2 linked regions of the Phaeacidiphilus oryzae TH49 genome follow. The protein of the gene in region 1 interacts with the protein of each later gene in a pairwise test. Links are inferred from orthologs where the notes say so. Each region holds a gene or a part of one and is shown on either strand. Other genes may lie near its edges.

Region 1 (15,039 bases):
TCGAGCCCGGGCAGCGAGAAGGCGCCTGCCTCGGTCTCCCCGGCGGAGGCAGGGGCGGAGGCGGGGGCGGAGACCGGCGCGGTCGCGGAGACCGGCGCGGTCGCGGAGACGGGAACGGTAGCGGTAGCGGTAGCGGTCGCGGGAGCGGGGACGAGGAGGGCCGCCGGCGCCAGCCCGAGCCCTCCCAGCCACACGGCGACCCGCCGCCGGCGACGGCCGCAGCCCTCGCCCCGTCTCCGCCCCTGCCCTTGCCCCTGCCCCTGCTCCTCGCCCTCTCCCCCACGTACGCGGACACGCGGAAACGAATCGCTCACCGCCTCATCCTCATGCAGGCCACCGCGCGAGGCGCGGTCTTCCACGCCGGGGCTAACCCGTCCGGACGCGGCGAGAAGCGCAGCGCTCGGGTAGGACCGCGCCCAGAGTTCACCGAACCGACAGGACGAGTTTGCTGCAACTGTTTAGGGCGACTAATTAGTCTCCGTTGGCCAAGTCCCCGTCTAAGGACTCCTCACATGAGACGTGCCACCAAGCTCTCCTCCGCCGCTCTCGGGCTGGCCCTGCTCGCGGCCACCGGAACCGCCGTCGCCGCCGCGAACCACGGCGACGACGACTGGCCGTACGCCCAGCACAGCGCGGCCTCGGCCACGGCCGCGGCCTCGTACACCTTGGCGGCCGTCGGCGACATCGCATGCGAGCCCGACGACGCCGAGAACGCCGCCAACCCGGCCTCGCTCAAGTGCGGAAGCGCCACCCTGGGCGGCATGAGCGCCGAGTTCGCCACCGCGAAGCAGGCCCAGGCCATGCACCCGGACGCCGTGGCGCTGCTGGGCGACGAGCAGTACCAGGTCGGCAAGCTCACCGACTTCGAGCAGTCCTTCGAACAGGCCTGGGGCGGCCTGAAGATGCTCGAGCGCCCGGCGCCGGGCAACCACGAGTACTACCCGTACACGAAGAAGGGCGACAACGAGGCCGGCCAGAACGGCGCCGGCTACTTCGGCTACTTCAATGGCCACGACCAGGCCGGCACGCCGAACGCCCAGGGCCAGGCCGGCGACGACACCGCCGACGACCAGGGCTGGTACTCCTACAACCTCGGCAACTGGCACATCGTCTCGCTCAACGCCGAGTGCGACTCGGACGCCTTCAAGCACGACTGCTCCACCACGGACGGCGGCCTCCTCGCCCGCGAGACCCAGTGGCTCTCCCAGGACCTGGCCGCCAACCGGCACCCCTGCACCATCGCCTACTGGCACCAGCCGGCCTTCAGCGCCACCACCGCCTCGACGGCCACCGTGCCGGCCTCCGCCCCCGGTGCGGGCGGCGTCGAGGGCGGAGCCACCGACGCCTGGTGGAAGCTCCTCTACCAGCACCACGCCACGCTCGTCCTCAACGGCCACGAGCACGCCTACGCGCGGCTGCGCCCGATGAACCCGGCCGGCCAGTACGACCCGGCCCACGGCATCCCGGAGTTCATCGTCGGCTCCGGCGGCGAGGCCCTCGACACCCTGGCCGGCACCCCGGGCCACTACGACAACCCCAACGTGGTCACCGCCCAGGCCAGCGCCTTCGGCGGCATGAAGCTCACCCTCAAGCCGCACAGCTACAGCTGGGACTACCAGCCGGTCCAGCCCGGCCCCGGCTTCGACTCCACATCCCTCCAGTACAGCGACTCCGGCACCGGCACCTGCCACTGACCCCGAAAACGCGCTCGCCGGCGCCCTGACGACCTCGGCGAGCGCGTCCCGTCCCTGCGCTGGAGGGCTCTTCCCGATCGCGCGGACATGAGGCTAGGGTCGCCGGTCATGGCCGACGACTGGCGCAGGGACCGGATCGGAAGCGCGCTTCGGGGCGCGAATCCCACTGTCCTGGCCAGGTTGACGGCAGGGTTCGCGGTCATCGGTGACGTGCAGTTCCTCCCGGGATACGCGGTCCTCCTGGTGGATGACCCCTCGGTGCAACGGCTCTCCGAGCTCCCGAAGCCCAAGCGGCTGGCCTTCCTCGCCGACATGGAGAAGCTGGGAGCGGCCGTCGAACGCGCCTGCGGCAGGCTGGACCCGGCCTTCCGCCGGATCAACCTGGAGATTCTGGGAAACGCCGACGCCTTCCTCCACGCCCACGTGTGGCCCCGCTACGATTGGGAACCAACTGCCCTCATACGCAAGCCCGTCTGGCTGTACCCCACCCAGCGGTGGACCGACCCGCGCTACGCCCTCGGCGCCCACCACGACGGCCTGCGCCAGGCGATCACCGAGGAACTGACCCGACTGACCACCTGACCAGCTGACCACCTGACCGCTGGATGAACGTCCACGACGGCGAGACGTCCCGGGAGCGCTGGGAGTCACGAGGGCTTAGAAGTCGTGGCGTTCCTCTATGAAGCTGCTCTTCTCTCCCCGGATATGGTGCGGTTTGGGCTGCCGGAACTTGTATACGAGCCCCCACCCACCAAGCCCCATCAGCAGCCAGGGCACCCAGGCGACGTCGAACCCGAACTTGATGAAGGCTCCTGTCAGAATCATGCCGACATAGATCCACATAGCAACCTCCCCGACTGACTCCACGGCCAGAATCGCCGATCCGACAGGGGCCTCCCAGGGCCTGAGGCCCCCAGCCCGAGTGCCAACCGGGCCCGGACCTCCCGCCGTCACCGCCTCCCGCTCCGGTTCTCCTTGGAGGTCGACGCCGACGGCTGGGTGACGCGACAGATTCCGAGTCCGGCGCGCTCGGCGATCTCCGCGTCGAAGATGACGAGCACGTCGTCGGTGCCCAAGTGGAACGGCCCCGGTCCGTCAGGCCCGTGAGTGGCCGAGCGGCCAGCAGCGACCCACACCTGACCGGTGGCGCTCCGCAGGTGGATGGCCGCCGGCACCGGAGTCGGCGCGCCGTGCTCCTCGCCGCACCACTGGATGCGGCACGACTCGATCGGGGCGGACACCATCCCGGCCCAGAGGGGGTGATCCGCGACCGCGACGCGTGCCGACCCACCCGGCTCGTCGATGTAAGAGAGGAACTCGCGCATAGGCGCCGAGTGGAGCTCGACCCCGTAGTAATCGAACGTGCTGCCCCACACGGCCGAATAGGTATGGCCGTCGTCCATGACCAGCTCGACGCCCATCGTGGGTTCGTGCCACGCGCCGTAGTCCCACGCGTCGGGATCGGTGCCTTCGTCTCCGGCCATCAGCACGAAGTAGGCGACCGCGACGACGGTTCGGCCGCGCAGGCTGGCGACGAGCCGCTCGTAGCTGTCGGAGGTCAGGCGCGGCGCGGTACTCACCGGGACATCCTGGCGCTGACACCCCGACTTCGACGAGCCGATTTCCGTCACCGCAACCGCCGAGGCCACGCTTCCGCCAGCCGCGAGCGAACTTCAGACCCACTCGATCCGGCTGCGGATGTGTGGGCGCTCGCCGGACTGCGGCAAAGGCCGAGCGGGCCGCCCAGGCCGGCGTGGCTCGGCGGGCTTTCCCGCGCCCAGCGCAGCCAGAAGCGCGCTCGCCTCGGCTTCGGTCGCCTCGGCGAGCGCGTCCTGGGGCAGTTGCGACGTCAGCTATCGGCGCTGCTCGGGCCGCTGTTCACGACCGCGAGGGGGAGCAGCTTCTTGCCGGTGGGGCCGATTTGGATTGTCGTGTCCATTGCAGGACAGACGCCGCAATCGAAGCACGGGGTCCAGCGGCAGTCCTCGACCTCTACCTCTTCGAGGGAGTCCTGCCAGTCCTCCCAGAGCCAGTCCTTGTCGAGGCCGGAGTCGAGGTGGTCCCAGGGGAGGACCTCCTCGTAGGAGCGCTCGCGGGTGGTGTACCAGTCCACGTCGACGCCGGTGCCGGCGAAGGCCTGGTCGGCGCAGGACATCCAGCGGTCGTAGGAGAAGTACTCGCGCCAGCCGTCGAAGCGGCCGCCGTCCTCGTAGACGGCGCGGATGACCGCGCCGACGCGGCGGTCGCCGCGGGAGAGGAGGCCCTCGACGATGCCCGGCTTGCCGTCGTGGTAGCGGTAGCCGATGTTGCGGCCGTACTTCTTGTCGGCCCGGATCTCGTCGCGGAGCTTGATCAGGCGGGCGTCGGTCTCCTCGGCGGAGAGCTGCGGGGCCCACTGGAAGGGGGTGTGGGGCTTGGGGACGAAGCCGCCGATCGAGACCGTGCAGCGGATGTCGTTGTGCCCGGAGACCTCGCGGCCCTTGGCGATGACCTTCTTGGCCATGGAGGCGATCTCGAGGACGTCCTCGTCGGTCTCGGTGGGGAGGCCGGCCATGAAGTACAGCTTGACCTGGCGCCAGCCGTTGCCGTAGGCGGTGGCGACGGTCCGGATCAGGTCCTCTTCGGAGACCATCTTGTTGATGACCTTGCGGATCCGCTCGGAGCCGCCCTCGGGGGCGAAGGTGAGACCGGAGCGGCGGCCGTTCCTGGTCAGCTCGTTGGCCAGGTCGATGTTGAAGGCGTCGACGCGGGTCGAGGGGAGGGAGAGGCCGACCTTGTCCTCGGTGTAGCGGTCGGCGAGGCCCTTGGCGATGTCGCCGATCTCGGAGTGGTCGGCGGAGGAGAGGGAGAGGAGGCCGACCTCCTCGAAGCCGGTGGCCTTGAGGCCCTTCTCCACCATCTCGCCGATACCGGTGATGGAGCGCTCACGGACCGGGCGGGTGATCATGCCGGCCTGGCAGAAGCGGCAGCCGCGGGTGCAGCCGCGGAAGATCTCCACGGACATCCGCTCGTGGACGGTCTCGGCCAGGGGGACGAGGGGCTGCTTCGGGTACGGCCACTCGTCGAGGTCCATCACGGTGTGCTTGGAGACCCGCCACGGGACGCCGGGGCGGTTGGGGACGACGCGGGAGATCCGGCCGTCCGCCAGGTACTCGACGTCGTAGAAGCGGGGGATGTAGACCGAGCCGGTCCTGGCCAGCCGGAGGAGGAGTTCGTCCCGGCCGCCGGGGCGGCCCTCCAGCTTCCAGGTCCGGGTGATGTCGGTGATGTCGAGGACCGCCTGCTCACCGTCGCCGACGACCGCCGCGTCGATGAAGTCGGCGATCGGCTCCGGGTTGAAGGCCGCGTGTCCGCCGGCGATGACGACCGGGTCGTCCTCGGTGCGGTCGGCGGCGTTCAGCGGGATGCCGGCGAGGTCCAGCGCGGTCAGCAGGTTGGTGTAGCCGAGCTCGGTGGAGAAGGAGACGCCGAAGAGGTCGAACTCCTTCACCGGGCGGTGGGCGTCCACCGTGAACTGCGGGACGCCGTGCTCGCGCATCAGCGCTTCGAGGTCCGGCCAGACGCTGTAGGTGCGCTCGGCGAGCACGCCCTCGCGCTCGTTGAGCACCTCGTAGAGGATCATGACGCCCTGGTTGGGCAGGCCGACCTCGTACGCGTCCGGATACATCAGGGCCCACCGCACATCGCAGGAGTCCCAGTCCTTGACGGTCGAGTTGAGCTCGCCGCCGACGTACTGGATCGGCTTCTGGACGTGCGGGAGGAGGGCCTCCAGGCGCGGGAAGACCGATTCGACAGGCATGAGGGTGGACTTTCGTTTCGGTACCGGGGTGACCACTCAGGATACTGCCTCGGCGACCGCCTCCCGGACACGGTCCCAGAGGGCGGGCAGCGCCTGCTCGGCCGCGGCCGCCCGTTCCGCCTCCCGCTGGTGGAGTACGCCGTAGGTGAACGCGTTCTCGCCGGACCGGTGCGCCTGGAGCGCGAGTTCCCGGAGGGCCTCGCGGGCGACGCCGGAGTCGTGGTGCTCGCCCAGCAGCTCCTGGAGGTCGCGCATGGCGTTGCGGTACCGCTTGGCCGGGCGTCCGAGGGCGGGGACGGCGGCCTCGGCGGCGTAGCGGGCGCGTTTGGCCGCCTTGCGGGCGTCGTGGAGGGCGGTGTCTCGTTCCGGGTCGCCGGACGGCAGGTCGAGGGCGTGTTCGACGCGCTTGCCGACCCGGCGGTACTCGGCGGCGAGCACCTTGTGGAGGCGCTTCGGCGCGGGCCGGTGGGCGGCCGGTTCGAGCAGCGGGGGCTCGGCGAGGAGGGCGTCCAGGCGGTCCAGCAGGGCGAGGTGGCGGGGGTGGTCCAGGGCGGCGACGGCTCGGCGGCGGGTGCCGGAGCGGCGGGCGGCGTCCCAGATCCGGATCCGGCTGCGGAGCGGGCCGAACAGCAGCGGGCGGGGGAGCTCGGCGGCGGCGGCGCGCAGCCGGTCGGCGAGCACCTCCTGGTCCCGGTCGGCGCCCAACTCCACTCCCAGCAGCCGTAGTTCGTCGACCAGGAGGGCGGTGGCGGACGGGTCGAGGACGCTGCTGTAGGCGCGGAGGGTGCTGCGGAGCCGGCGGGCGGCGACCCGCATCCGGTGGACGGAGTCCGGGATGCGGCGGCGGACGGCGGGGTCGAGTTCGACCAGGGCGTGGGCCTGCTCGGCGAGGTAGGCGAGGAGGACGTCGGCGGTGGTCGGGGCGCCCGCGGGGGCCTGGGCGCGGCGGCCGTCGGAGGCGGCGGCGGGCTTGCGGGGGGTGGTGCGGGGGCGGACCGAGGAGGTGGTGAGGCGGCCCCGGAGGGCGCGGGCGAGCTTGGACGGGGAGCTGCTGCGGCGGAGTTCGCCCTCCTGGGTGAGCCGCTCCTCGACGGCGTCGAGGAGGGCGGTGTCCCCGCCGGGGCCCAGCTCCACCTCCACCTCGGACCATCTGAGGGGCAGCGCCGCCGCCTCGGGGGTGCCGCGCGGATCGGCGGAGACGTCGGCGGTGACCTGGTCGACGGTGATCTCGGCGAGGACGGTGCCGTCGGCGGCGCGAAGGGTGCGCGGGGTGCGCTGGGTGCGGATCCGGACGGCGGGGATCAGCGCGTGGTTGCGGGTGTGGGCGCGGACCAGGGAGGCGAGGGCGCGGGGGACGATGGGGTTGGCGTGGTCCCGGTCGGTGGGGTCGGCGAGGGCGGCGGGGAGGACGCCGTTGCGGGCGGCGGGGACCCGGAGCTCCTCGCGGGTGTCGGTGCCGAGCGGGAGCTTGAGATGCCAGCCGTCCTGGTCGGGGCCGTCGCCGACGCGGTGGCGGAGGGTGATGCCGGCGGCGGCGAGCCGGAGGTCCGGGGTGTCGTAGTAGAGGGCGTCCAGGGAGCGGTGGGGCTCTTCGCGGACGGTGCTCACGCCGGGGACCGTGCCGAGCTCGGGCAGTTGGGGGAGCTGCGGGGGGTGAGCCGGCTGCGCGGGCTGGGGCGGCGGGGACTGCTGGGGCGGCTGGGGCGGCGGGGACGGTTCGTGGGGCGCGGAGGGATCGGCGGGCTTCAGGTGCTTGCCGTGCTTCCGGCGCTTGGGGGCTGGTGGCGGGGTCGCCGCGGGGTGATGGGGGTGGCGGCGGGGTTCGTACTTGCGCTCGATCTCCGCAGCCGCAGCCGGGGGCGCGGGGGCGCGCGGGGGGTGCTCGGGTTCGCGTGCGGCGGGGTCGGTGCCGGATGCGATCGTCGCCATGGTGTCGAGCGTGCCTCAGTCGCCGCGGCGGCGACAGTGGTTGTGGCGGAGGTTTTCTGGAGAGGGCTCGACTGGGAGGGTGGGCTCCTGTTTTCGGCCCCGGACGGCTACGCCGAGACCGGGCGGAGGACGCGGACCGACTGGAGGAGGCCCACGCCCACCCAGACCGCGAACATCGAGGAGCCGCCGTAGCTGACGAAGGGCAGGGGGATGCCGGCCACCGGCATGATGCCGAGGGTCATGCCGATGTTCTCGAAGCCCTGGAAGGCGAACCAGGAGGCGACGCCGGCCGCGACCAGGGTGCCGTAGAGGTCGCCGGCCTGCCGGGCGATGCGGCAGGCCCGCCACAGGACCACGCCCAGGATCAGGATGATCACGCCGGCGCCGACGAAGCCCAGCTCCTCCCCCGCCACCGTGAAGACGAAGTCGGTCTGCTGCTCGGGGACGAACTGGCCGGTGGTCTGCGAGCCGTGGAAGAGGCCCTTGCCGAGCAGCCCGCCGGAGCCGATGGCGATCCGCGCCTGGGCGGTGTTGTAGCCGACGCCGGAGGGGTCGAGGCTCGGGTTGGCGAAGGCCGCGAAGCGGGCGATCTGGTACTGCTTCAGGATGTGCAGCTGGACGACGGCGAAGGCGCCGATCGCCCCCACCGCGACCAGTCCGGCCAGCCACTTCTTGGGGGCGCCGGAGACGCCGAGGACGCCGAGCACCAGGACCACCATCACCATGGTCGAGCCGAGGTCGGGCATCAGCAGGATGACGCCCATCGGGATGGCGGCGAGGATCAGCGAGTGGAGGACGGCGCGGTCGTCGGGGAACTGCCGCTCCCCCGCGTCCACCCGGGCGGAGAGGAGGGTCGCCATCCCCAGGGTGATCGCGATCTTGACGAACTCGGAGGGCTGGATGGAGAAGCCGCCGCCGAGGACGATCCACGAGTGGGCGCCGTTGACGGTCGAGCCGAGCGGGCTGAGGACGGCGAGGACGCCGAGCACGGCGAAGGCGTAGATGAACGGGACGGCCGTGCGCAGCCGGCGCGCCCCGACGCCGATGATCACCGCGCACAGGCCCATCCCGATCACCATGTTGATGACGTGGCGGACCAGGAAGTAGCTGCTGTCGCCGTGGTTGATCGCGGTGCGGTCGCGGGTGGCCGACCAGACCAGCACCGAGCCGATCAGGGAGAGCGCGGTGCAGGCGGCGAAGAGCACCCAGTCCAGCCGGTAGAGCACCGAGCCGCGGGCGAGCAGCCGGCCGACCGCTCCGCGCTGCGGCGCGAACCGCGGGTCCCGGTAACTGGTCGTCAGTCCGGTGCCGGTCATGGCAGTTGGCTTTCTGGTCGGAGGTGCTGGTCGGAGGTGCCGGGCCGGAGGGCGCCGCTCGGAGGTGCCGGACGCGGGCGCCCCGCGGGGACGCGGCCGGGTCAGTACACGGCCGCGCTGCCGGTCGGTACGGAGCCGGCGCCGCGGCGGTCCGGCGGCAGCGCCCAGACGGCGGCCGGGACGGTGCCGGGCGCGCCGGCCGGGGCCGTCGTGTTGAGGTACTGGGCGTGGGCGCTGACCGACCGGTTGAAGGCGGCCTGCTGGGCGGCGGTCACCGAGCCGTCCGGGTGGAAGGTCGGCAGCTGCTTCTGCGGGGTCGGCAGCAGGGCCTTCTTGGGGTCGATCGAGCCGTCGGACTGGACGCCGTAGAGGGCGTTGTAGATGTTGCGGACGGCCGGGCCCGAGCCGCCGGAGCCGGTGCCGCCCTGACTGATCATCATGACGACGGCGTAGTCCTTGGTGTAGGTGTCGAACCAGGACGTGGTCTGCTTGCCGTAGACCTCCGCGGTACCCGTCTTGGCGTGCAGCGGGATCTTGTTCTGCGGCCAGCCGCCGAACTTCCAGGCCGCGGTGCCGCTGGTGACCACGCCCGCCAGGGCGTTGTCGATGTACTGCAGCTGCTGCCTGCTGTCCGGCAGCCTGCCCTGGGCGACCGGGGCGATGTTCTTGACCACCTTGCCGGTGGGCGAGACCACGGCCTTGGCCAGGGACGGCTGGTAGAGGGTGCCGCCGTTGGCGAGGGCGGAGTAGATCCGGGCCATCTGGATCGGCGTCACCAGGGTGTCGCCCTGGCCGATCGCATAGTTGACCTCGTCACCGGCCCGGACGTACTTGAAGTCGGAGCAGTCCTGGCGGGCGATCTGGGTGAGGTAGTCGTTGTTCTTCGCGGACGCCTGCTTGCACCAGGTGTCCTTCATCGCGTCCCAGTAGTCCTGGTGCCACTTGCGGTCCGGCACCCGGCCCTTGACCTCGGACGGCAGGTCGATGCCGGTGGGCTGACCCAGGCCGAACTGGTGGGCGGCCTTGAAGAGCCAGTCCTTGGCGTTCTTGCCGTACAGGCCGCCGTCCTTCTTCCACTGCTGGTAGGCGATGTTGTAGAAGACCGTGTCGCAGGAGACCTCGAGGGCCTTGGAGAGGGTGATCTGGCCGAAGTTCTCGCCCTCGAAGTTCTTGAAGACCTGCCCGCCGATGTTCATCGACGAGGTGCACGGAAAGGTGTCGCTCTCCGTGTAGCCGGCCTCCATCGCGCCCGTGGTCGAGATGACCTTGAAGGTCGAGCCGGGCGCCGCCTGCGCCTGGATGGCCCGGTTCAGCAGCGGGTAGTCGGAGGAGGAGCTGGTCAGCTTGGCGTAGTCCTTGGCGGAGATGCCGCCGGTCCAGATGTTGGGGTCGTAGGTGGGCTCGCTGGCCATGGCGACGATCCGGCCGGTGTGGACGTCCATCACCACCGCGGTCCCGGAGTCGGCCTTGAAGTTCTCGTGGGTGACGGGGTCGTAGGTCTTCCGGAGGGTCTGCATCGCCTGGTTGAGCTGCTTCTCGGTGACCGCCTGGACCCGGGCGTCTATCGAGGTGACGAGGTCGCTCCCGGGCTGGGCGGCGGTGCCGCCGGCGTCGCCGATGACCCGGCCGAGGTTGTCCACCTCGAGGTTGTTGGTCCCGGTGGTGCCGCGCAGGTCGGAGTCGTAGACGGACTCCAGGCCGGCCTGGCCGATCGAGTCGGTCGCGGCCAGCTTGGCCTTGCCGGTCTTGTTCGCGGTCGCCTGGACCTGGTCCTGGGTCACCGGGGAGAGGTAGCCGAGGATCTGGGCCGCGTTGGCGCCGGACGGGCCGGGATAGGCGCGGACCGCGGTCGGCTCGGCGGTGACGCCGGGGAAGTCCTCCCTGCGCTCCATGATCTGCATGGCCTGCTGGGTGGTCGCCTTGTCGGTGACCGGGATCGGCTCGTACGGGGAACCGTTCCAGCAGGGCTGCGGGGTGTTGGCGTCGCAGAGCCGGACCTTGTTCTCCACGTCCTGCGCCTTCATGCCGAGCACCTGGGCGAGCCGGTCCAGGACCGCCTTGCCGCCGTCCTTGGCGGTGAGCAGCGAGGTGCGGCTGACCGAGACCACCAGCTTGGTCTGGTTGTCGGCCAGCGCCACGCCGTTGGCGTCCAGGATCTGTCCGCGCACGGCGGGCACGGTCACCTGGCGGATCTGGTTGGACGCCGCCTGCTGCTGGTACTGGGCCCCGTTGCGGATCTGCAGGTACCAGAGCCGTCCGCCGAGGGTGGCGAGGAGGGACAGCACGACCACCTGAAGGACGACCAGACGGAGGGTCACCCGCTTGGTGCGGCCGGTCTCCGGGATGTTGCTCACGGGTTCTCACTGCCTCCCGAGGAATGGACGGTCTGCGCGGCCGGCGGTCAGAGACGCTTGCCGGGTCGAACCATGCTGCTGCTGGTGCCGGCGCGCTTGCCGGAGGCGCCGGAGCGGCCCTTGCCGAAGCCGGGCACCGTGCCGAGGCCCGCGATCCCGCCGGTGCGGGTGCCCTCGCCGCCGAACATCGCCCGCTCGCGGCGGCGGAAGGAGGCCGCGCCGAACAGCCGCCCGGCCAGGCCGCCGGAGCGGCCGGAGGGGCCGCCGGCCCCGGAGTCGGCGGCCTGGGCCACCGGGTCCGTCTCCACCCTGCGGGCCAGCGCCATCACCCCGGGCACCACGAACGGGGCGAGGATCACGTCGTAGAGGACGGCCGTGCCGATCAGCCCGCCGAGGCCGACGTGCCGGGCGGCGGTGTCGCCGACCAGGGCGCCGACGCCGGCGTAGAGGAGGGTGGCGGTGAAGGCGGCGACCGCGACCAGGGCGAGCGGGGTGAGGACCGAGCGGATCTGCCCGCCGGGCGGCTTGAGCAGCCCGGCGGCGTAGCCGAGGAGGCACAGCACCAGGGCGTAGCGGCCGACGGCGTGGTCGGAGGGCGGCGCGAGGTCGGCGAGGAGGCCGGCGCAGAAGCCGGTGACGCAGCCCCCGGTGGGGCCCCAGACCAGCGCGAGGGCCAGCACCACCAGCAGCATCAGGTCCGGCACGGCGCCGGGGAGCTGGAGTCTGGCCAGCACGCTCACCTGGATGACCAGGGCCACCACGACCAGGACGGCGGCGAGCAGGATGCGGTTGATCCGCATGAGCCTGACTTCCTCTCTTCGGGCGCGGGGCCGGGGGCGTGGGCGGGCTGCGGCGTCGGCTAGTGCGTCGGGGAGGCGGTGGGGGTCGCGCCGCCGACCGCGCCGGCGGTGGTGGTGCCGGTGCCGGAGGAGCTGGGGGTGGCGCCGCCGCTCGGGGTCGCGCCCGGGGTCGCGCCCGGCGAGCCGCTGGGCGTGGCGCGGGGGCGGCCGGGGCCGGCTTGGCGGGCTTGGCCGGGAGCACCGCGTCCCGGGGGTCGGTGCGCGGCGGCTGGATCACCACGCCGACCAGGTCCAGGGCGGTGAAGTCGACGAAGGGCTTCACCAGGACGGTGCGGGTGAGCGAGCCGGGCGTGTCGTTCACCTTCTCCACCGTGCCGACCGGTACGCCCGGCACGAACGGCTTGTCGCCCTGCGAACCGAAGGTGACCAGTCGCTGACCGACCTTCACCTTGGCGTTGCCGTTGAGGAGTTCGACCTTCATCGGGCCGTCGCCCTGGCCGGTGGCGAAGCCGATCTCGTTGCTGCCCTCCAGCCGGGTGCCGACGGTGAACTCCGGGTCGGAGGCCAGCAGCACCGTGGAGGTGCTGGGGCCGACCGTGGTCACCCGGCCGACCAGCCCCTGCCCGCTGATCACCGTCTCGTCCCGCTGGATGCCGTCCTCGCTGCCGACGTCGAGGGTGACCGTCCAGGAGAAGCCCTGGGCCGCGCCGATCGCCACCACCTGCGCGGCCTTGATCGTGTACTGGCCCGCGCCGGCCACCCCGAGGAGCTGCTGCACCTCCGAGTTCCTGGTCCGGGCCAGGTCGGAGGAGGCCAGCCGCTGCTTGAGGTCGGCGTTCTGCCGCTCCAGGGCCTGCAGCCGGGCGTTGTGGTCGCCCGAGTCCCGGATCGCCCGGATCGTGTTGCCGACCGGGTCGACCGCCCCGGCCACGGCTCTCTCCGCCGGGCCGAGGACGCCGGCGGCGGCGTCCCGGGCACCGTTGAGCGGGGACGTGTCACCGCCCCTGATGTCCACGGTGATCAACGCGAAGGCGATGGCCACCAGCAGGACGAGCAGAAGCCTGCTCTCTCGTGTGTCCCTCACGGCGCTCGGCTGGGCCCTTCTCGTGGTGCGGAAGTGCTGCGGTTCCTTGCTGCCGCCCGTCTTCTGACCTCGCGTCAGCGACGGGGCTGGGCGTCCAGCACCTGCTGGAGCGCCTCGAACTCCTCGACGCACTTGCCGGCACCGAGGGCGACCGAGTCCAGCGGGTCCTCCGCGATGTGCACCGGCATGCCGGTCTCGCGCCGGAGCCGCTCGTCGAGACCGCTGAGCAGAGCCCCGCCCCCCGTGAGAACGATGCCGCGGTCCATGATGTCACCCGCCAGTTCCGGCGGGCACTGGTCGAGGGTGGTCTTGACGGCGTCGATGATGCTGGCGACCGGCTCCTCGATGGCCTCCCGGACCTCGGCCGCGGAGATCACCACGGTCTTGGGAAGGCCGCTGACCAGGTCCCGGCCGCGGATCTCGCTGTGCTGCTCCTGCTCGCCGTCGAGGGCGGCCGCGGAGCCGATGGTCATCTTGATCGTCTCGGCCGTCCGCTCGCCGAGCAGCAGCGAGTACTCCTTCTTGATGTGCTGGATGATCGCGTTGTCCAGCTCGTCGCCGGCGACCCGGATGGACTGCGCGGTGACGATGCCGCCCAGCGAGATCACCGCGACCTCGGTGGTGCCGCCGCCGATGTCCACCACCATGTTGCCGGTGGCCTCGTGGACCGGGAGGGCGGAGCCGATCGCGGCCGCCATCGGCTCCTCGATGATGTGCACCTGGCGCGCCCCCGCCTGGGAGGACGCCTCGATGACGGCGCGGCGCTCGACTCCGGTGATCCCGGACGGGACGCAGACCACGACCCGCGGGCGGGCCAGGTAGCGGCGCTTGTGGATCTTCAGGATGAAGTACCTGAGCATCCGCTCGGTGATCTCGAAGTCGGCGATGACGCCGTCCTTCAGGGGCCGGATCGCGATGATGTTGCCGGGGGTGCGGCCGATCATCTTCTTCGCCTCGGCGCCCACGGCGAGGATTCCGCCGGTGGTGGTGTTCACCGCCACCACCGACGGCTCGTTCAGCACGATCCCGCGACCCCTGACGTACACCAGCGTGTTGGCGGTGCCGAGGTCGACAGCCATGTCACGACCGATGAACGACATGTTGTTCGCCATGGGATGAGGGGGCCTTCCCGAGCTCGAGTATGGGGGGACGCGGCGGTACGCGGAGGAGGTGGGTCCGAACCGCCTGACGGGCCGTCACAAAGCCATGCCGGACAGCCCGACCGGAGGTCGGCGGGGAGCGGTGTGGACCGCCTCCATGGTAGCCGCGCCGGTTGGTGGATCACCCGCGCACTCCCTGCCATTGTCGGCGGACGCGGTGAGATCTCCACACATTTGGACGCTCGTGTCGGTACCCGGGTTCCCGGCCACAAAACCGCCACCAGCTCGGAAGTCGCCCGACGGAGCGTCAGGCGCGGCCCGGGAAGAAGACCTTGATCTCCCGTTCGGCGGAGTCCACCGAGTCCGAGGCGTGGATCAGGTTCTCCCGGGTGATGGTCGCGAAGTCGCCGCGGATCGTGCCGGGGCCGGCCTCCAGCGGGTTGGTCTTGCCGGCCAGCGCGCGGATCCCGGCGATGACCTCCTCGCCCTCGACGATCATGGCCGCGGTCGGGCCGGAGGACATGAACTCGACCAGGGGCTCGTAGAAGGACTTGCCGACGTGCTCGGCGTAGTGCCGCTCCAGCACCGAGCGGTCCAGGGTGCGCAGTTCGAGCGAGGTGATCCGCCAGCCGGCCTTCCGCTCGATCCTGGCGATGATCTCGCCGATCAGCCCGCGACGCACCGCGTCCGGCTTGAGCAGCACCAGGGTGCGCTGGGCGGAGGAGTTCTGCGAGGACACGTGCGGGCTCCCGGGGGGTGCGATCCGACATCTGACAGCGATGATCGGTGAGCCTATCGCCCCCAGCTCAGAGCGCCCGGGCGAGGGGACACCCTGCCGGGCCGGCCGGCAGCGGAGGTGGGTCAGCCCTCGGCCTGGGGCCGGCTCGCCGGGGCGAGCCGCTCCGGCTGGTCCGGCTGGTCCGGCTGGTCCGGCTGTTCCGGTCGGTCCGGCTGGTCCGGGTG
Region 2 (15,030 bases), 620 kb from region 1 along the record:
GGTGCGGCAAGGGTAGCGCGAGCGCGGTGCGCTGCGCGGGCGGCGGGCGCCGCGGGGCTGCGCCCCGGGGTTGTCGCGGCGCAGCCGCAAAACCCAGGGGCGCGGGGAACTGCGCGCCCGGCCGGCCACGGCGCCGCACCCGGCGACGGCGACTGGGTTGCAACCCACTCTCCGTTGCCGGGTGCGGCAGCCTGCCTGGTCGGCGGCGCAGTTCCCCGCGCCCCTTACTTGCGCCTTCGGCGCTGCGCCGGGGCGGGCGTGGTCAGCGGCGCTCCTGCTTCTGCTTGCACTCCACGCAGAGGCTCGCCCGGGGGAACGCCTGCATGCGGGCCTTCCCGATCGGGCCGCCGCAGGACTCGCAGGCGCCGAAGGCGACCGTGCTGAGGCGGGTGAGCGCCCGCTCCGTCTGCGCCAGCATGTCCCGCGCGTTGTTGGTGAGCGCCAGCTCGTGCTCGCGGGAGATGTTCTTGGTGCCCGCGTCCACCTGGTCATCGCCCGCCCCGTCGCCGGAGTCGCGCATCAGCCCGCTGATCGCCAGCTCCGCCGTGCGGATCTCCTCGCGCAGCCGGTCGGCCTCGCCGGTGAGCCCGGCGATCAGCTCGTCGATCTCGGTCTGGGTCCAGGGGTCCTCCCCGGGACGGACCGGGAGCGCCGCCGGATCCGACGGCCGCTCGGCGAGCGGCTGGGCCGGGGCGGCGGCGCCGGAGGAGGCCGCTCCCGCGGCCGTCCTCCCGGCACGGGCGCCGGTGGCGGCGCGTGTCGTACGACTGCGCGCCGTCGGCCTGCTCGTGCTGGTACTGGTCTTGCGCCGGGTCACGGTCCCCTCCCCCGGGTCGACCAAAGGCGTCCCCGCACGGCCTGCCGCGCAACCGCTCATTGCCTTGTCCGCCATGGCTTTTCACGACCCCTTAGACGACTTCGCACTGGCTCCGGACACTGCTGAACGCCGCGCAGCGATGCGCGACGCAGTGCCGGAACGATAATTCGTTGGAAATCGCATCACAACGAGACATACCGGACATCCCCCTAGCCATCCGTGGCGGGCATCCGGCAGGCCCCGTCTGCGACCTGACGAGTTTGTGCCCAGATCGTGACCCGATAATCGCCCCGAGTCACGATCATCGGACGGCGCGTCAGGCGCACGCCCCGCGCACCTGTAGACTGCCCGTGCGAGGCGTGGATGGGGAGGAGTACCTCCGAACGCAGCCATGAGCGACCCGGGGACGGTGTGAGCCCGGGGGCGTGCGCGGGCGGGAAGATCACCCCGGAGCCGTCGGAGGAAAGCCCCGCCCGGGGCGAGTAGAACCGACCGCAAACCCCAATGAGGGGGCCGTGACCGGGCATCGGCCCGTATCGCGGTCAAGGAGGGTGGTACCGCGGGCCCGCCGCTGCAGGAGCGGTGTTCTCGTCCCTCCGTCGGAGCAGAGTTCGTCCGCCGGAGGAAGATCAGCGCCCATGACCACCAGCGACCCGACCCCCACCCCCAGCGGTCCCGGCTACCGCGCCGTTCCGGCGCAGGTCGACCTGCCGGAGCTGGAGCACGGCATCCTCGCCTTCTGGGAGCAGAACAAGATCTTCCAGCGCACCCTGGAGGAGACCGAGGGGCGTCCGGAGTGGATCTTCAACGAGGGCCCGCCGACCGCCAACGGCATGCCCGGCGCCCACCACATCGAGGCCCGGGTCTTCAAGGACGTCTTCCCCCGCTACCGCACCATGAAGGGCTACCACGTCCCCCGGAAGGCCGGCTGGGACTGCCACGGCCTGCCGGTCGAGCTGGCGGTGGAGAAGGAGCTCGGCTTCAGCGGCAAGCCGGACATCGAGGCCTACGGCGTCGCCGAGTTCAACGAGAAGTGCCGCGAGTCCGTCTCCCGGCACGTGGACGCCTTCCAGGCGCTGACCCGCCGGATGGGGTACTGGACCGACCTGGACAACGCGTACTGGACGATGAACCCGTCCTACGTCGAGTCGGTGTGGTGGTCGCTCAAGCAGATCTTCGACAAGGGGCTGCTGGTCCAGGACTTCCGGGTGGCCCCGTGGTGCCCGCGCTGCGGCACCGGCCTCTCCGACCACGAGCTGGCCCAGGGCTACGAGACCATCGTCGACCCCTCGGTGTACGTGCGGTTCCCGCTCACCTCCGGCCCGCTGGCCGGGCAGGCCGCGCTGCTGGTCTGGACGACCACGCCGTGGACCCTGGTCTCCAACACCGCCGTCGCCGCCCACCCCGAGGTGCGCTACGTGGTGGCCACGGACGGGAACGAGAAGGTGGTCGTCGCCGAGCCGCTGCTGGCGCAGTCGCTCGGCGAGGGCTGGACCGCCACCGGCGAGTCCTTCACCGGCGCCGAGATGGAGCGCTGGACCTACCAGCGGCCGTTCGAGCTGATCTCCTTCGACTCCCCCGCCCACTTCGTGGTCAACGACGGCTACGTCACCACCGAGGACGGCACCGGCCTGGTCCACCAGTCCCCCGCCTTCGGCGAGGACGACATGCGGGTCTGCAAGTCCTACGGTCTGCCGGTGGTCAACCCGGTGCTGCCCGACGGCACCTTCGAGCCCGAACTCCCGCTGGTGGGCGGCAAGTTCTTCAAGAAGGCGGACGAGGACCTGGTCGCCGACCTGGACGCGCGCGGCCTCCTCTTCAAGCACCTGCCGTACGAGCACAGCTACCCGCACTGCTGGCGCTGCCACACCGCGCTCCTCTACTACGCGCAGCCGTCCTGGTACATCCGGACGACCGCGGTCAAGGACGAGCTGCTGCGGGAGAACGAGCGGACCAACTGGTTCCCGGAGACGGTCAAGCACGGCCGCTTCGGCGACTGGCTGAACAACAACATCGACTGGGCGCTCAGCCGCAACCGGTACTGGGGCACCCCGCTGCCCATCTGGCGCTGCGGCGAGGGCCACCTGACCTGCGTCGGCTCGCTGGCCGAGCTGGGCGAGCTGGCCGGCCGCGACCTGACCGACCTGGACCCGCACCGGCCGTTCATCGACGACGTGACGTTCACCTGCCCGGCGGCCGGCTGCGCCGAGACCAGCGTGCGCGTCCCCGAGGTGATCGACGCCTGGTACGACTCGGGCTCGATGCCGTTCGCCCAGTACGGCTACCCGTACCGGAACACCGAGCTGTTCGAGCGGCGCTACCCGGCGCAGTTCATCTGCGAGGCGATCGACCAGACCCGCGGCTGGTTCTACACCCTGATGGCGGTCGGGACCCTGGTCTTCGACCGCTCCTCGTACGAGAACGTGGTCTGCCTCGGGCACATCCTGGCCGAGGACGGCCGGAAGATGTCCAAGCACCTGGGCAACACCCTGGAGCCGATCCCGCTGATGGACCGGCACGGGGCCGACGCGGTGCGGTGGTTCATGGCCGCCGGCGGCTCCCCCTGGGCGGCCCGGCGGGTCGGGCACGGGACGATCCAGGAGGTCGTCCGCAAGACCCTGCTGACCTACTGGAACACCGTCGCCTTCCAGGCGCTCTACGCCCGTACGGCGGGCTGGGCGCCGAGCGCCTCCGACCCGGCTCCGAGCGAGCGGCCGGTGCTCGACCGCTGGGTGCTCAGCGAGCTCAACCAGCTGGTCAAGGAGGTCGACGCGGCGCTGGAGAACTACGACACCCAGCGCACCGGCAAGCTGCTCTCCGGCTTCGTCGACGACCTCTCCAACTGGTACGTCCGGCGGGCCCGGCGGCGCTTCTGGCAGGGCGACCCGGCGGCGCTCGCCACCCTCCACGAGGCCGTCGAGACGGTGACCCGGCTGATGGCGCCGCTCACCCCGTTCATCACCGAGCGGGTCTGGCAGGACCTGGTGGTGCCGGTGGCGCCGAACGCCGCCGAGTCCGTGCACCTGGCCGCGTACCCGGAGGCCGACGAGACGCTGGTGGACCGCTCGCTGTCGCAGCAGATGGCGCTGGTGCGACGGCTGGTCGAGCTGGGGCGGGCGACCCGGGCGGAGTCCGGGGTCAAGACCCGGCAGCCGCTCAGCCGGGCGCTGGTCTCCGCCCAGGGGTACGAGGCGCTGGGCGAAGAGCTGCGGGCGCAGATCGCCGAGGAGCTGAACGTCGAGCGGCTGGAGTCGCTGGCCGAGGTCGGGGGGTCGCTGGTCGACACCACCGCCAAGGCGAACTTCCGGGCGCTGGGCAAGCGGTTCGGCAAGGGCGTGCAGGACGTGGCCAAGGCGGTCGCGGCGGCCGACGCGGCGGCGCTGAGCGCGGCGCTGCGGGAGTCGGGGGCGGCGGAGGTCCTGGTCGGCGGCGAGACGGTCTCGCTCTCCCCGGAGGAGGTCTTCATCACGGAGACCCCGCGGGAGGGCTGGGCCGTGGCCAGCGAGGCGGGCGCGACGGTGGCGCTCGACCTGGCGGTCACGCCGGAGCTGCGGCTGGCGGGGCTGGCCCGGGACTTCATCCGGCAGGTGCAGGAGGCGCGGAAGGGCAGCGGTCTCGAGGTCGCGGACAGGATCGTGCTGCGGTACCGGGCGGCGTCGCAGGAGACCGGCGAGGCGCTGGCGGCACATTCCGCGCTGATCGCGGAGGAGGTGCTGGCGGTGGAGTTCTCCGGCGCGGAGGGCCGGCCGGACTGGGCCGAGCGGGAGTTCTCCGACGAGGGGCTCGCGGTGTCCTTCTGGCTGCGCAAGGCGTAGCCACTGGGGCGGGGCGGGGCCGGGGTATCTTGCGCCTCGCCCCGGCCCCGCCCCTTCCCGTTTCCCGGGGCTGGCCGCCCCGGACCCCGCCTGGCCGCCCCGGGCGCAGCGCCGCAGTCCGGGTACGGAGCTCGGGTTGCAACCCGGTGGCCGTTGCCGAGTGCAGCGCCGCGGCCGCCTGGGCGCGCAGTTCCCCGCGCCCCTTACCCGCGCCTGCGGCGCCCCGCCCCGGGCGCAGCGCCGCAGTCGGGTACGGAGTTCGGGTTGCAACCCGGTGGCCGTTGCCGAGTCCAGCGCCGTAGCCGCCTGGGCGCGCAGTTCCCCGCGCCCCTTACTCGCGCCTGCGGCGCCGCGCCCGGGGCGCTACCGGGCACGTCCCGCGGCAGAGTCGCTGATGTCACAGCCCCGCGCCTCATACTCGCGCCTGCGGCGCTGCCTCGCGGCGGTACCGGGAACGCCGAAGCGCCCCGGCCGGGGAGGCCGGGGCGCTTCGGTGAGGGGTCGGGGCGACGTCCTCAGCTGTCGTTCTCCTCGTCGATGAGGAAGCCGCGCATCGGCGTCGGGGCCTGCTGCATCGGCTGCGGAGGCTGCGGGCGGACCGCCGCCATCGGCTGGGTCATGGTGGGAGCCATCTGCTGCTGGCCGCCACCGGTCGGGCCGCCGCCGTTCTGGGCGCCGACGCCGCCGCGACCGTTGCCGCCGGCCGCCCCGTGCTGCTGCGCGGAGGAGCCCGCGCCGGAGAAGCCGCCGAAGCTGGGACCGCCGTTGCCGCCCGCGTTCGGGCCGGAGGCCGAGCCGCCGCCGAAGCTCTGGTTGCCACCGAAGGTCTGGCCGCCCATCGGGGACGCTCCGACCGGAGACATCGACGACATGGACGAGGCCGCCGGGGGCAGCGAGGCGGTGGCCGGGGTGCGCGGCGGGGCGAGCGAGTCGTCCGCCTGGTTCTCCAGCTGGCGCAGCTGGGTCTCCAGGTAGGACTTCAGCCGCGTGCGGTACTCGCGCTCGAAGGCGCGCAGGTCCTCGACCTTGCGCTCCAGCGTGGCGCGGGCGGACTCCAGGGAGCCCATCGCGACGCGGTGCTTCTCCTGCGCGTCCCGCTCCAGCGCGTCGGCCTTGGCGCGGGCGTCCCGCTCCAGACCCTCGGCGCGGCTGCGGGCCTCGCCGACGATCTTGTTGGCCTCGGAACGCGCCTCGGCGATGGCCTGGTCCGCGGTCTGCTGCGCGAGGGCGAGCACGCGGGAGGCGCTGTCACCGCCACCCTGCTGCTGCTGCGGCAGGTGGGGCTGCTGGTGTTGCTGGTGCTGCTGAAGCTGCTGCTGGTGCTGCTGACCAGGGCCGCCCATGGGGCCGCCCATCGGGCCCGGACCGTGGTGGCCGGGACCGCCGGGGCCGCCCATCGGGCCGGGGCCGTGGCCGCCGGGGCCGGGCAGCTGCGGGGCGCCCGGAAGCTGGGGCGGGCCGGCCAGCTGCGGCGGGCCGGGGTGGCCCATCTGCTGCGGCATCTGCGGCATCGCCTGGGTCGGCTGCCCGGCCTGCTGGCCCGGGGCCGGCGGGCCGGATATGGCGGCGGGGACGGGGGCACCGCCCGGACGCTGGTGCTGGTCCTGCGGTTCGGGCTTGCGCTGCTGGTTCTGGGCGGCCGCACGGCTCGCCGCGGCCAGCTTGGCGCGCAGGTCCTCGTTCTCCCGCAGAAGCCGGGTCAGCTCCGCCTCGACCTCATCGAGGAAGGCATCGACCTCGTCCTCGTCATAGCCCTCGCGGAGGCGGACGGTCGTGAACTGCTTGTTCCGAACGTCCTCGGGGGTCAACGGCATCTCTTCACCTCAACGTGATCGTCGGCACAACGGCGGGCTGCTCGGTTTCTGTGCATCGCTTCGGTCATTCGGTCACAGCCCGCCTACGACGGAGATCAGGATCCAGACAATGATCATCAGTACGAAGAAGGACAGGTCGAGCGCCACGCCCCCGAGACGCAACGGCGGAATGAACCGCCGCAGAAGCTTGAGTGGCGGGTCCGTCACGGTATAGGTGGATTCAAGCACGACCACCATGCCCCGCTTCGGCCGCCAGCCGCGGGCGAACTGGAACACCCAGTCCACCACCAGGCGGAACAGCAGGAGGATCAGGAAGACCTCAAGCGCGATGTACACGACTTCGAGGAAGACGTTCATCGCTCACCCCTCTCCCTGCTCCGCCCGTGGGTTCCACCCGCCCGCGGAATCATAAGCTGCCTTGCTGCCTTGCTGTCGGTCTGTCAGTTTGACGCTGCGCGTCCGGCTTTGGCCCCTCGCGGTTCCGCAGTCCTCGATGTCTGACGAACCACGCGGGTTGATCGTTCCGCAGCGCCGGGGTCAGCTCTGGTTGAAGAACCCACCCTCGGCGATACGGGCCTTGTCCTCCGCCGTGACATCGACGTTAGCAGGAGACAGCAGGAAGACCTTCTGTGTCACCCGCTCGATGCTTCCATGCAAGCCGAAGACCAGTCCAGCCGCGAAGTCTACGAGGCGCTTGGCGTCGATGTCGTCCATCTCCGTCAGATTCATGATCACCGGTGTACCTTCGCGGAAATGCTCCCCGATGGTCCTGGCCTCGTTGTATGTGCGTGGGTGCAGCGTGGTGATGCGGTACGCGTCCCGTTCCGAGCTGGCCTTGGGCATGATCACCGATGCGCTCTTCTCGATGTGGCGGCGTTCTGGTGTGATGGATGACACGGGAGCCATCCTGGGCGATTCGCTACGAACCGGGGCAACTGCGGCACTTGGGGCGGCGGCCACCGGAGCGGGCGCGGCCGCGGGGCGCGGCTGGGCGGCCGGCTGCTGCTGCGGGATCTCCTCGGTCGGTCCGGTGCGCACCGGCTCCGGCTCGGGACCGTAGTCCTCGTCGTCGGGGTCGTACCCCTGGCCGTCGTAACCATCGTCCTCCACGAGGCCGAGGTAGACCGCCATCTTGCGCATTGCGCCGGCCATACTCCTGTCCTCCGCTCTGTGGTGGATCGGCTCCGTCACCGGCACAGACCCCGCCCCGGCAGGGGCGGTTCCCACGATCCACGGTTAGCTGCCCCACATCCGATGGGGCATCAAGTTGTCTGTTTTGTACTGGTCTGTCAGTAGTCTGATCTTCTAACCGGTGACGTTACCCGAGGGGCGGGCGCACGCCGAGTACCGCGCTCCCGACGCGCACATGTGTCGCACCAGCAAGAACGGCCTCCTCAAGGTCACCGCTCATGCCAGCCGAAACCATCGTGGCAGTCGGATGCGCCTCCCGTACGGCGGTTGCGATTTCCGCCAACCTCTCGAACGCGGCGCGCGGATTACCGGCATACCGGCCGACGAGCGGTGCGACAGCCATCACACCGTCAAGTCGCAGTCCTGGTGCGGCAGCAAGGGCATCGGCGAGTTGTGCGACTTCGTTCGGAGCGGCTCCGCCGCGATGGTGCACGGGGTCGCCCTCGACGGCCCCCTCCTTCTCCAGTGCGACCTGCACCAGGCAGCCGAGAGGCCGTTCGCGCCCGCTCTTCTCCACCGCGTTCGAAAGGGCCTCGACGAGCCGGAGGCGGTCCACGGAATGCACTCGGTCGGCGTAACCCGCCACCGAACGCACCTTGTTGGTCTGCAATTGGCCGACGAAATGCCAGCGGAGGGGGAGATCAGCGGTCGCCGCGGCCTTGCCTGCGGCCTCCTGGTCGCGGTTCTCGGCGACCTCGGTCACCCCGAGCGAGGAGAGGAGGCGGACGTCGGAGGCCGGATAGGTCTTCGTCACGACGATGAGCGCGACCTCGTCGCGGGGGCGGCCGGCGGTGTCGCAGGCCTCGTCGATCCGCCGCCGCACGGCGGCGAGGCTGCCGCGCAGCTCCGCGAGGCGCGCGGCGGGGTCCCTGTCGGGTGTCATCTCACTCACAGTGCAAGGATTTTCGCATGCGCGCGCGATTCCCGCGCCATGCGGGCGCCCCGGAGCCGGTGGGGATCCGCCTCAGGGAGCCAGCCACACATAGGACGCCAGACGCCCCGTCGCGGAGGCCCGCCGATAGGAGAAATACCCCTCGGATTCCAGGGTGCACACCGGGGAGAGCCGGATGTCCGCCACCCCGGCGGCGGTGAGCTGGGCCCGGACACCCGCCGGGATGTCCAGTGCGGCCGTCCCCCAGGAGGTGGTGGACCACGCCGCCGGCACCGCCTCCGCCACGGCCGCCCGCAGCTCCGCCGGCACCTCGTAGCAGCGGCCGCAGATCGCCGGCCCGGTCCTGGCCACGATCCGGCCGGGCCGCGCGCCCAGCGCCACCATCGCCTCGACGGTGGCCGGGACGACCCCCGCGGCCAGCCCCGGGCGCCCGGCGTGGGCGGCGCCCGTGACGCCCGCGTCCGGGTCGGCCAGCAGGACGGGGGTGCAGTCGGCGGTCAGCACGGCCAGCGCCAGACCGGGACGATCGGTGACGATTCCGTCCACCTCGGGCGCGCTGCCCTCGGGCTGACGCTCGGTCACCACGGCGACCTCCCGCCCGTGCACCTGGTTCATCCAGACCACGGCCGCGGGGTCGAGGCCCAGCGCCGAGGCCGCCCGACGCCGGTTCTCCCGTACCGCGGCCGGCTCGTCGCCGACGGCCCCGCCGAGGTTCAGCTCCCCCCACGGCGAAGTGCTCACCCCGCCCCACCGGTTGGTGGCGGCGAAGTGAGCACCTGCGAGGTCGGCCCGCTCCCCGATCACTTCGGGCGCGGTCACTTCAGGAAGTCGGGGACGTCCAGCTCCTCGGCCGGGGTGTCCACGTACGCCGGGCGGGACGGCGGGACCGCCGGCTGCGGCGGGACCGGGCCGGCCACCGGCTCGACCGGGCGCGGGCTCGCCGGGGGCTGCGCCGGCTGCTGCTCCTCCGGCCGCGGCACGCTGCCGAGGGTGTACGAACGGGAGGCCGAGGCTCCGCCGGCGGCGGTCGAGCCGGCGCGCTCGTACCCGTTGCCGCGGTCGGCTCCCGCGCCGGCGCCCCGATCGCTCTGCGAGCGCTCCGACTTGACCACCGGGTCGCGCTGGATCGCCGGCGGCTGCCCGCCGTCGAAGCCGGCGGCGATCACGGTCACCCGGACCTCGTCGCCGAGGGCGTCGTCGATCACCGCGCCGAAGATGATGTTGGCCTCCGGGTGCGCCGCCTCGCTGACCAGCTGGGCGGCCTCGTTGATCTCGAAGAGGCCGAGGTCGGAGCCGCCGGAGATGGAGAGGAGGACGCCGCGGGCGCCGTCGATGGACGCCTCCAGCAGCGGCGAGGAGATGGCCATCTCGGCCGCCGCCTTCGCCCGGTCCTCGCCGCGCGCCGAGCCGATCCCCATCAGCGCGGAACCGGCGTCCGACATCACGGACTTGACGTCCGCGAAGTCCAGGTTGATCAGGCCCGGGGTGGTGATCAGGTCGGTGATGCCCTGGACACCGGAGAGGAGGACCTGGTCGGCCGAGCGGAACGCGTCCAGGACCGAGACCTGGCGGTCGGAGATGGAGAGCAGCCGGTCGTTGGGGATGACGATGAGGGTGTCGACCTCTTCGCGCAGCTGCGCGATGCCGTCCTCGGCCTGGTTGGCCCGGCGCCGGCCCTCGAAGGTGAACGGACGGGTCACCACGCCGATCGTCAGGGCGCCCAGCGAGCGGGCGATGTTGGCCACGACGGGCGCGCCGCCGGTGCCGGTACCGCCGCCCTCGCCCGCGGTGACGAAGACCATGTCGGCCCCCTTGAGGACCTCCTCGATCTCCTCCCGGTGGTCCTCGGCGGCCTTGCGGCCGACGTCCGGGTTGGCCCCCGCGCCGAGGCCCCGGGTGAGCTCCCGGCCGACGTCCAGCTTGACGTCGGCGTCGCTCATCAGCAGCGCCTGGGCGTCGGTGTTGATCGCGATGAACTCGACGCCCTTGAGCCCGACCTCGATCATCCGGTTGATGGCGTTGACGCCGCCGCCGCCGATGCCGACGACCTTGATGACTGCGAGGTAGTTCTGCGGTGCTGCCACGTCGAAGGCCTCTCGCCTCGGATGTTCTATGCCGTCCGGTCCCCCGTGATGGAGCCGGATCGGCAGTTGCCGACTGGGGCGGGAGTCCCGACCCGGACCCTAACCCTGAGGTTTAGGGTTATGCCTACTCAGGTGCCCTGCTCCAGCACGCTTGTTGGTACAGGACAGTAGGTCGCGGCAAGAGTCCGTAGCAACGGACACGCCGAGTCTCCCGTTTTTTCTTGAGCCTATGTGATCAATGACCCGTATGCGTACCCGGGGTGACTGACAAGACTCGGGGAGCCACCCCGGTCCCGTCAACACCCCGCCCGTCCACTGGCACATGCCGCCTCACCAGGCAATCGTGCCAAGGGAGTTGGCCTTGCCTTGGCACAATGGCAACAGATCGTGCCCGGTCTTTCCGAGGTGTCGCGAACACTCGGGAAAGTCCATTCGAGGACGTCCGCTCAGCCTCCGACGGCCGGCGCGTCCGGAGCCGATACGTCGTAGAACGTATTCCGAACGGAGGACTTCTGACTGCGCATCAACGCGGTCAGCACCTGCGCCTTGCGCGAACCCGCCGCCGGGCTCCCCCACTTGACCAACACCCCGCCGGGCAACCGCAGTTCAATATCGTCATATGAACGGACTTCTACGGACGAGGCTTTGCCGCGCACCGCGGCCGGCAGATCGCCCGCCACCCGCACCGCTCCGTCCACCAGTTCCCGCTCCGGGATGACGTCCAGCTCGTTCCGGCCCGCGGCGGTCAATTCCATCCGGAGCACCGGGATTCCGGCCGGCGGCCGGTCCTCGGTGGCGAACCGCACGCCGGTGGAGTCCACCAGCGCGTACCGGCCGGCGCTCCCGGCCCGGCCGGAGTCCAGCGCGGCCACGGCGGTACGCCGCACCACCGCGATTCTGAGCCCGGTCGGCCACCCCCGGGAGACCGTCACCGAGGCCACCCGGGGCAGCCTCGCCACCCGCTGCCGGATGGCGTCGGTGCCCACCCGGGGCAGCGGGGTGCCGTACGGCGGGCGGGCCGCGGCCAGCACCTGGGCCCGCGTCAGCCCCGGGCCGGTGCCGGAGACCGCGACCGAGTCCAGGGCCAGCAGCGGCGAGAGGAGGACCGCCCAGGCGATCAGTCCGAGCACCGCCAGCGCCAGGACCCCCACCACGGCCCGGCCCCGCCGGGAGAGCCGCAGCCGGGGCGGGCGGGGGGCCTCGCCGTCCTCGGACGGGCCCCCGGGGCCGCCCGGGCCGCCGCGGCCCCGGGCAGGGCGGAGCCGCCGGCGTCCCCCGCCGGCCGCTCGCCGTACCTGAGGTCAGCCACGGACCCGCCGGCTCCCCTGCTGGTTGCGGGCGATCGCCTCGTACACCATCCCCACCAGCAGCTCGTCGGCGTCCCGGCGGCCGAACTCGGCGGCCGCCCGGCTCATGTCCCACAGCCGCTGCTGGTCGGTGAGCACCGGCAGCACATGCGCCAGCACCCACTCCGGCGTCAACTCGGCGTCGTCGACGAGGAGTCCGCCGCCCGCCCGGACCACCGGCTGGGCGTTGAGACGCTGCTCGCCGTTGCCGATCGGCAGCGGTACGAAGGCGGCCGGCAGGCCCACCGCAGCGAGCTCGGCGACGGTCATCGCGCCGGCCCGGCAGAGCATCATGTCGGCGGCGGCGTACGCCAGATCCATCCGGTCCAGGTACGGCACCGGGCGGTACGGGGGCATGCCGGGGACGTCCTGGATCATCGGCAGCTCGTTCTTCGGGCCGACCGCGTGGAGGATCTGCACCCCGTACTGCTGGAGCCGGGGCGCCACCGCCTGGATGGTCTCGTTGAGCCGGCGGGCGCCCTGCGAGCCGCCGGTCACCAGCAGGGTGGGCAGCCGCTGGTCGAGGCCGAAGTAGTGGCGCGCCTCCGGGCGGGCCGCGGCCCGGTCCAGGGTGGCGATCGACCGGCGGAGCGGGATCCCGACGTAGCGGGAGTCGCGCAGCTTGCTGTCCGGGGTGGAGACCGCCACGAAGTCCGTGTACCGGGCGCCGATCTTGTTGGCCAGGCCCGGGCGGGCGTTGGCCTCATGGACCACGATCGGCACCCCGGCCCGCTTGGCGGCCAGATAGGCCGGCATGGCCACATAGCCGCCGAAGCCGACCACCGCGTCCGCCTTGGTCCGCTCCAGGACGTCCTGGACCGCCTTGACCGTGCCGCGCAGCCGGCCGGGCACCGTGATCAGCTCCGGCGTGGGCTTGCGCGGCAGCGGGACGGCGGGGATCAGGGCGAGTTCGTACCCGCGCTCCGGGACCAGGCGCGTCTCCAGGCCGCGCTCCGTACCGAGCGCGGTGATCCCCACGGTCGGGTCGCGCCTGCGGAGTGCGTCCGCGAGGGCGAGCGCGGGCTCGATGTGACCGGCGGTCCCCCCGCCGGCGAGAACGACATGCACCGAAATCCACCTGTTCCCTCTGGGCGTTGACCGGACCGACCTTATCGGCTGCCACCGACGGGACGCATACCGCCACCGTCGCGCGGCCTGGGCGGCCCGTCCTCCCGGCCGGGCCCGCGGCCGGACTGCCGTCCGGGGCGGCCGAAGCGGGCCCGCAGCCCGCCCGACCGGTCCCGGCGGGCGGTCAGCGCGGCCCGCGCGGCCGGTTCGTTCCGGGCGAAGCAGAGCAGCATCCCCACCGCGTACATGGTGGGCAGCAGCGCCGAACCGCCGTAGGAGAACATCGGCAGCGGGACGCCGGCGATGGGCAGCAGGCCGAGCACGGCCCCGACGTTGATGATCGCCTGAGAGATTATCCACGTCGTGGCCCCGCCGGCGGCGTACCGGACGAAGTCGTCCTTGGTCCGGGCGGCCACCCGGATGCCGGCGTAGCCGAGGGCGGCGAAGAGCACCAGGACGGAGAGGGTGCCGGCCAGGCCGAGCTCCTCGCCGGTCACCGCGAAGATGAAGTCGGTGTGCGGCTCGGGGAGTTGTCCCCACTTCTCGACCGAGGCGCCGAGCCCGGTGCCGAACAGCCCGCCGGAGGCCAGCGCGTACACGCCGTGGACCGCCTGGTAGCAGGCGCCGTCCGCGCCGACCTTGGTGGCGCCGATGCAGAACAGCCGGGAGAGCCGGTGGGGGACGGCGGCGATGGCGATGCCTGCCAGTACGGCGGCGACGGCGGCGCTGGTGCCGAAGAGCCGCAGCGGCGCACCGGAGAACCAGAGGAGGCCGAAGAGGAGGGCGCAGATGATCATCGCGGTGCCCATGTCGCCGCCGGCCAGCACCAGCATCAGCAGCAGGCCCGCGACCGGGACCAGCGGGATCAGCAGGTGCTTCCACTCGCCGAGGGTGCCGAGCTGCCGCTTGCGGGTGAGGAGGTCCGCGCCCCACAGGACGAGCGCCAGCTTGGCGAACTCCGAGGGCTGGATCTGGAACGGGCCGCCCAGGTAGATCCAGTTGCGGTTGCCGTTCACGGTGAGGCCGACGCCGGGGATCATCACGGCGAGCAGCAGGAGCACCGTGACCAGGAGCAGCGGGTAGGCCAGCAGCCGGTGGGTGCGGGCCGGCACGCGGATCGCCGCGAAGGCGAGGGCGGCCCCGATCAGGACCGCGATCAGCTGCTTCTCGAAGTAGTAGGCGAACGGCAGCCCGTAGAAGCGGGCGGTGATCTGGGACGCGGAGAAGACCATCACCAGGCCGAGCGCGATGATCAGCGCGGCGGCGCCGAGGATCAGGTAGTACGGGGTGAGGGGCCGGTCCAGGGTCCGCTTGCCGTGCCGGAGGGCGCGGGCGACGCGGGGCGAGCGGAAGGTGCGCGCGCTGAAGACGGTGACGGTGGTCCTCGGCTCCTGCGCTGCGCGCGGCTTAGCCACGACGCCCCCTGGTCTCTTCTGCCCCGGCCCTGCCCGTCTCCCGGGGGCTCCGCCCCCGGCGCCCCGGTGAGCCCGGAGGGCGAACAAGGGGCGCGGGGAACTGCGCGCCCAGCTCACTACGGCGCCGCAGCTGGCAACGGCCACCGGGTTGCAACCCGAACTCCGCTGCCGAGTGCGGACCGTAGCGGCCTGGCCGCGCAGTTCCCCGCGCCCCTGAAGTCGCTGCGCGACTTTGCGGGGTCCGGGGCGGCAGCCCCGGGAAACGGGAAGGGGTGGGGCCGGGGCAGAAAAAGGATCCGGGCACCAGCCACCCTCCCTCGGAGTCAGAGTCGACGGACCTCTTCGGCGAAGAGATCGCCGCGCTCACCGTAGTTGGTGAACATGTCCATCGACGCGCACGCAGGCGCCAACAGCACCGTGTCACCCTCATGAGCGAGCCCCCGCGCCGCACGCACGACGGACGCCATCGCCGTCGCCCCAGTCTCCCCGTCCGCGACCTCCACCACCGGCACCTCCGTCGCGTGTCGCGCCAGCGAGGCCCGGATCACGTCCCGGTCGGCCCCGATCAGCACGACGGCGCGCAGCCGC

What was found.
Region 2: the proteins of BS73_RS25835 (region 1) and ftsZ interact in binary tests that used the Escherichia coli proteins (3 or more experiments, as listed by UniProt). The link is inferred for Phaeacidiphilus oryzae TH49 from one-to-one orthologs.

The regions. Positions count from the first base shown.
Region 1 is NZ_JQMQ01000005.1:4,999,635-5,014,673, reverse strand. What follows is about bases 12,064-15,033. They hold BS73_RS25835 (rod shape-determining protein), read right to left. Parts: upstream 14,077-15,033; coding sequence 13,051-14,076; downstream 12,064-13,050. Other genes in these bases: ndk (nucleoside-diphosphate kinase), read right to left, coding at 14,384-14,815. In the rest of the region: BS73_RS38895 (glycoside hydrolase family protein), read right to left, coding at 1-194; BS73_RS25890 (metallophosphoesterase family protein), read left to right, coding at 513-1,694; BS73_RS25885 (diadenosine tetraphosphate hydrolase), read left to right, coding at 1,803-2,276; BS73_RS25880 (hypothetical protein), read right to left, coding at 2,352-2,537; BS73_RS25875 (hypothetical protein), read right to left, coding at 2,645-3,274; BS73_RS25870 (TIGR03960 family B12-binding radical SAM protein), read right to left, coding at 3,544-5,493; BS73_RS25865 (CYTH and CHAD domain-containing protein), read right to left, coding at 5,530-7,422; rod shape-determining protein RodA, read right to left, coding at 7,530-8,738; mrdA (penicillin-binding protein 2), read right to left, coding at 8,840-11,092; rod shape-determining protein MreD, read right to left, coding at 11,140-11,892. UniProt on the Escherichia coli protein: Forms membrane-associated dynamic filaments that are essential for cell shape determination. Acts by regulating cell wall synthesis and cell elongation, and thus cell shape.
Region 2 is NZ_JQMQ01000005.1:5,612,635-5,627,664, reverse strand. What follows is about bases 8,480-11,440. They hold ftsZ (cell division protein FtsZ), read right to left. Parts: upstream 10,614-11,440; coding sequence 9,345-10,613; downstream 8,480-9,344. Other genes in these bases: BS73_RS28725 (cell division protein FtsQ/DivIB), read right to left, coding at 11,060-11,440; pgeF (peptidoglycan editing factor PgeF), read right to left, coding at 8,602-9,348; BS73_RS28740 (YggS family pyridoxal phosphate-dependent enzyme), read right to left, coding at 8,480-8,520. In the rest of the region: BS73_RS35605 (TraR/DksA family transcriptional regulator), read right to left, coding at 263-817; ileS (isoleucine--tRNA ligase), read left to right, coding at 1,456-4,632; BS73_RS28755 (DivIVA domain-containing protein), read right to left, coding at 5,148-6,446; BS73_RS28750 (YggT family protein), read right to left, coding at 6,519-6,803; BS73_RS28745 (cell division protein SepF), read right to left, coding at 6,984-7,598; more of BS73_RS28740, read right to left, coding at 7,765-8,479; more of BS73_RS28725, read right to left, coding at 11,441-11,767; murG (undecaprenyldiphospho-muramoylpentapeptide beta-N-acetylglucosaminyltransferase), read right to left, coding at 11,915-13,027; putative lipid II flippase FtsW, read right to left, coding at 13,069-14,259; murD (UDP-N-acetylmuramoyl-L-alanine--D-glutamate ligase), read right to left, coding at 14,766-15,030. UniProt on the Escherichia coli protein: Essential cell division protein that forms a contractile ring structure (Z ring) at the future cell division site. The regulation of the ring assembly controls the timing and the location of cell division.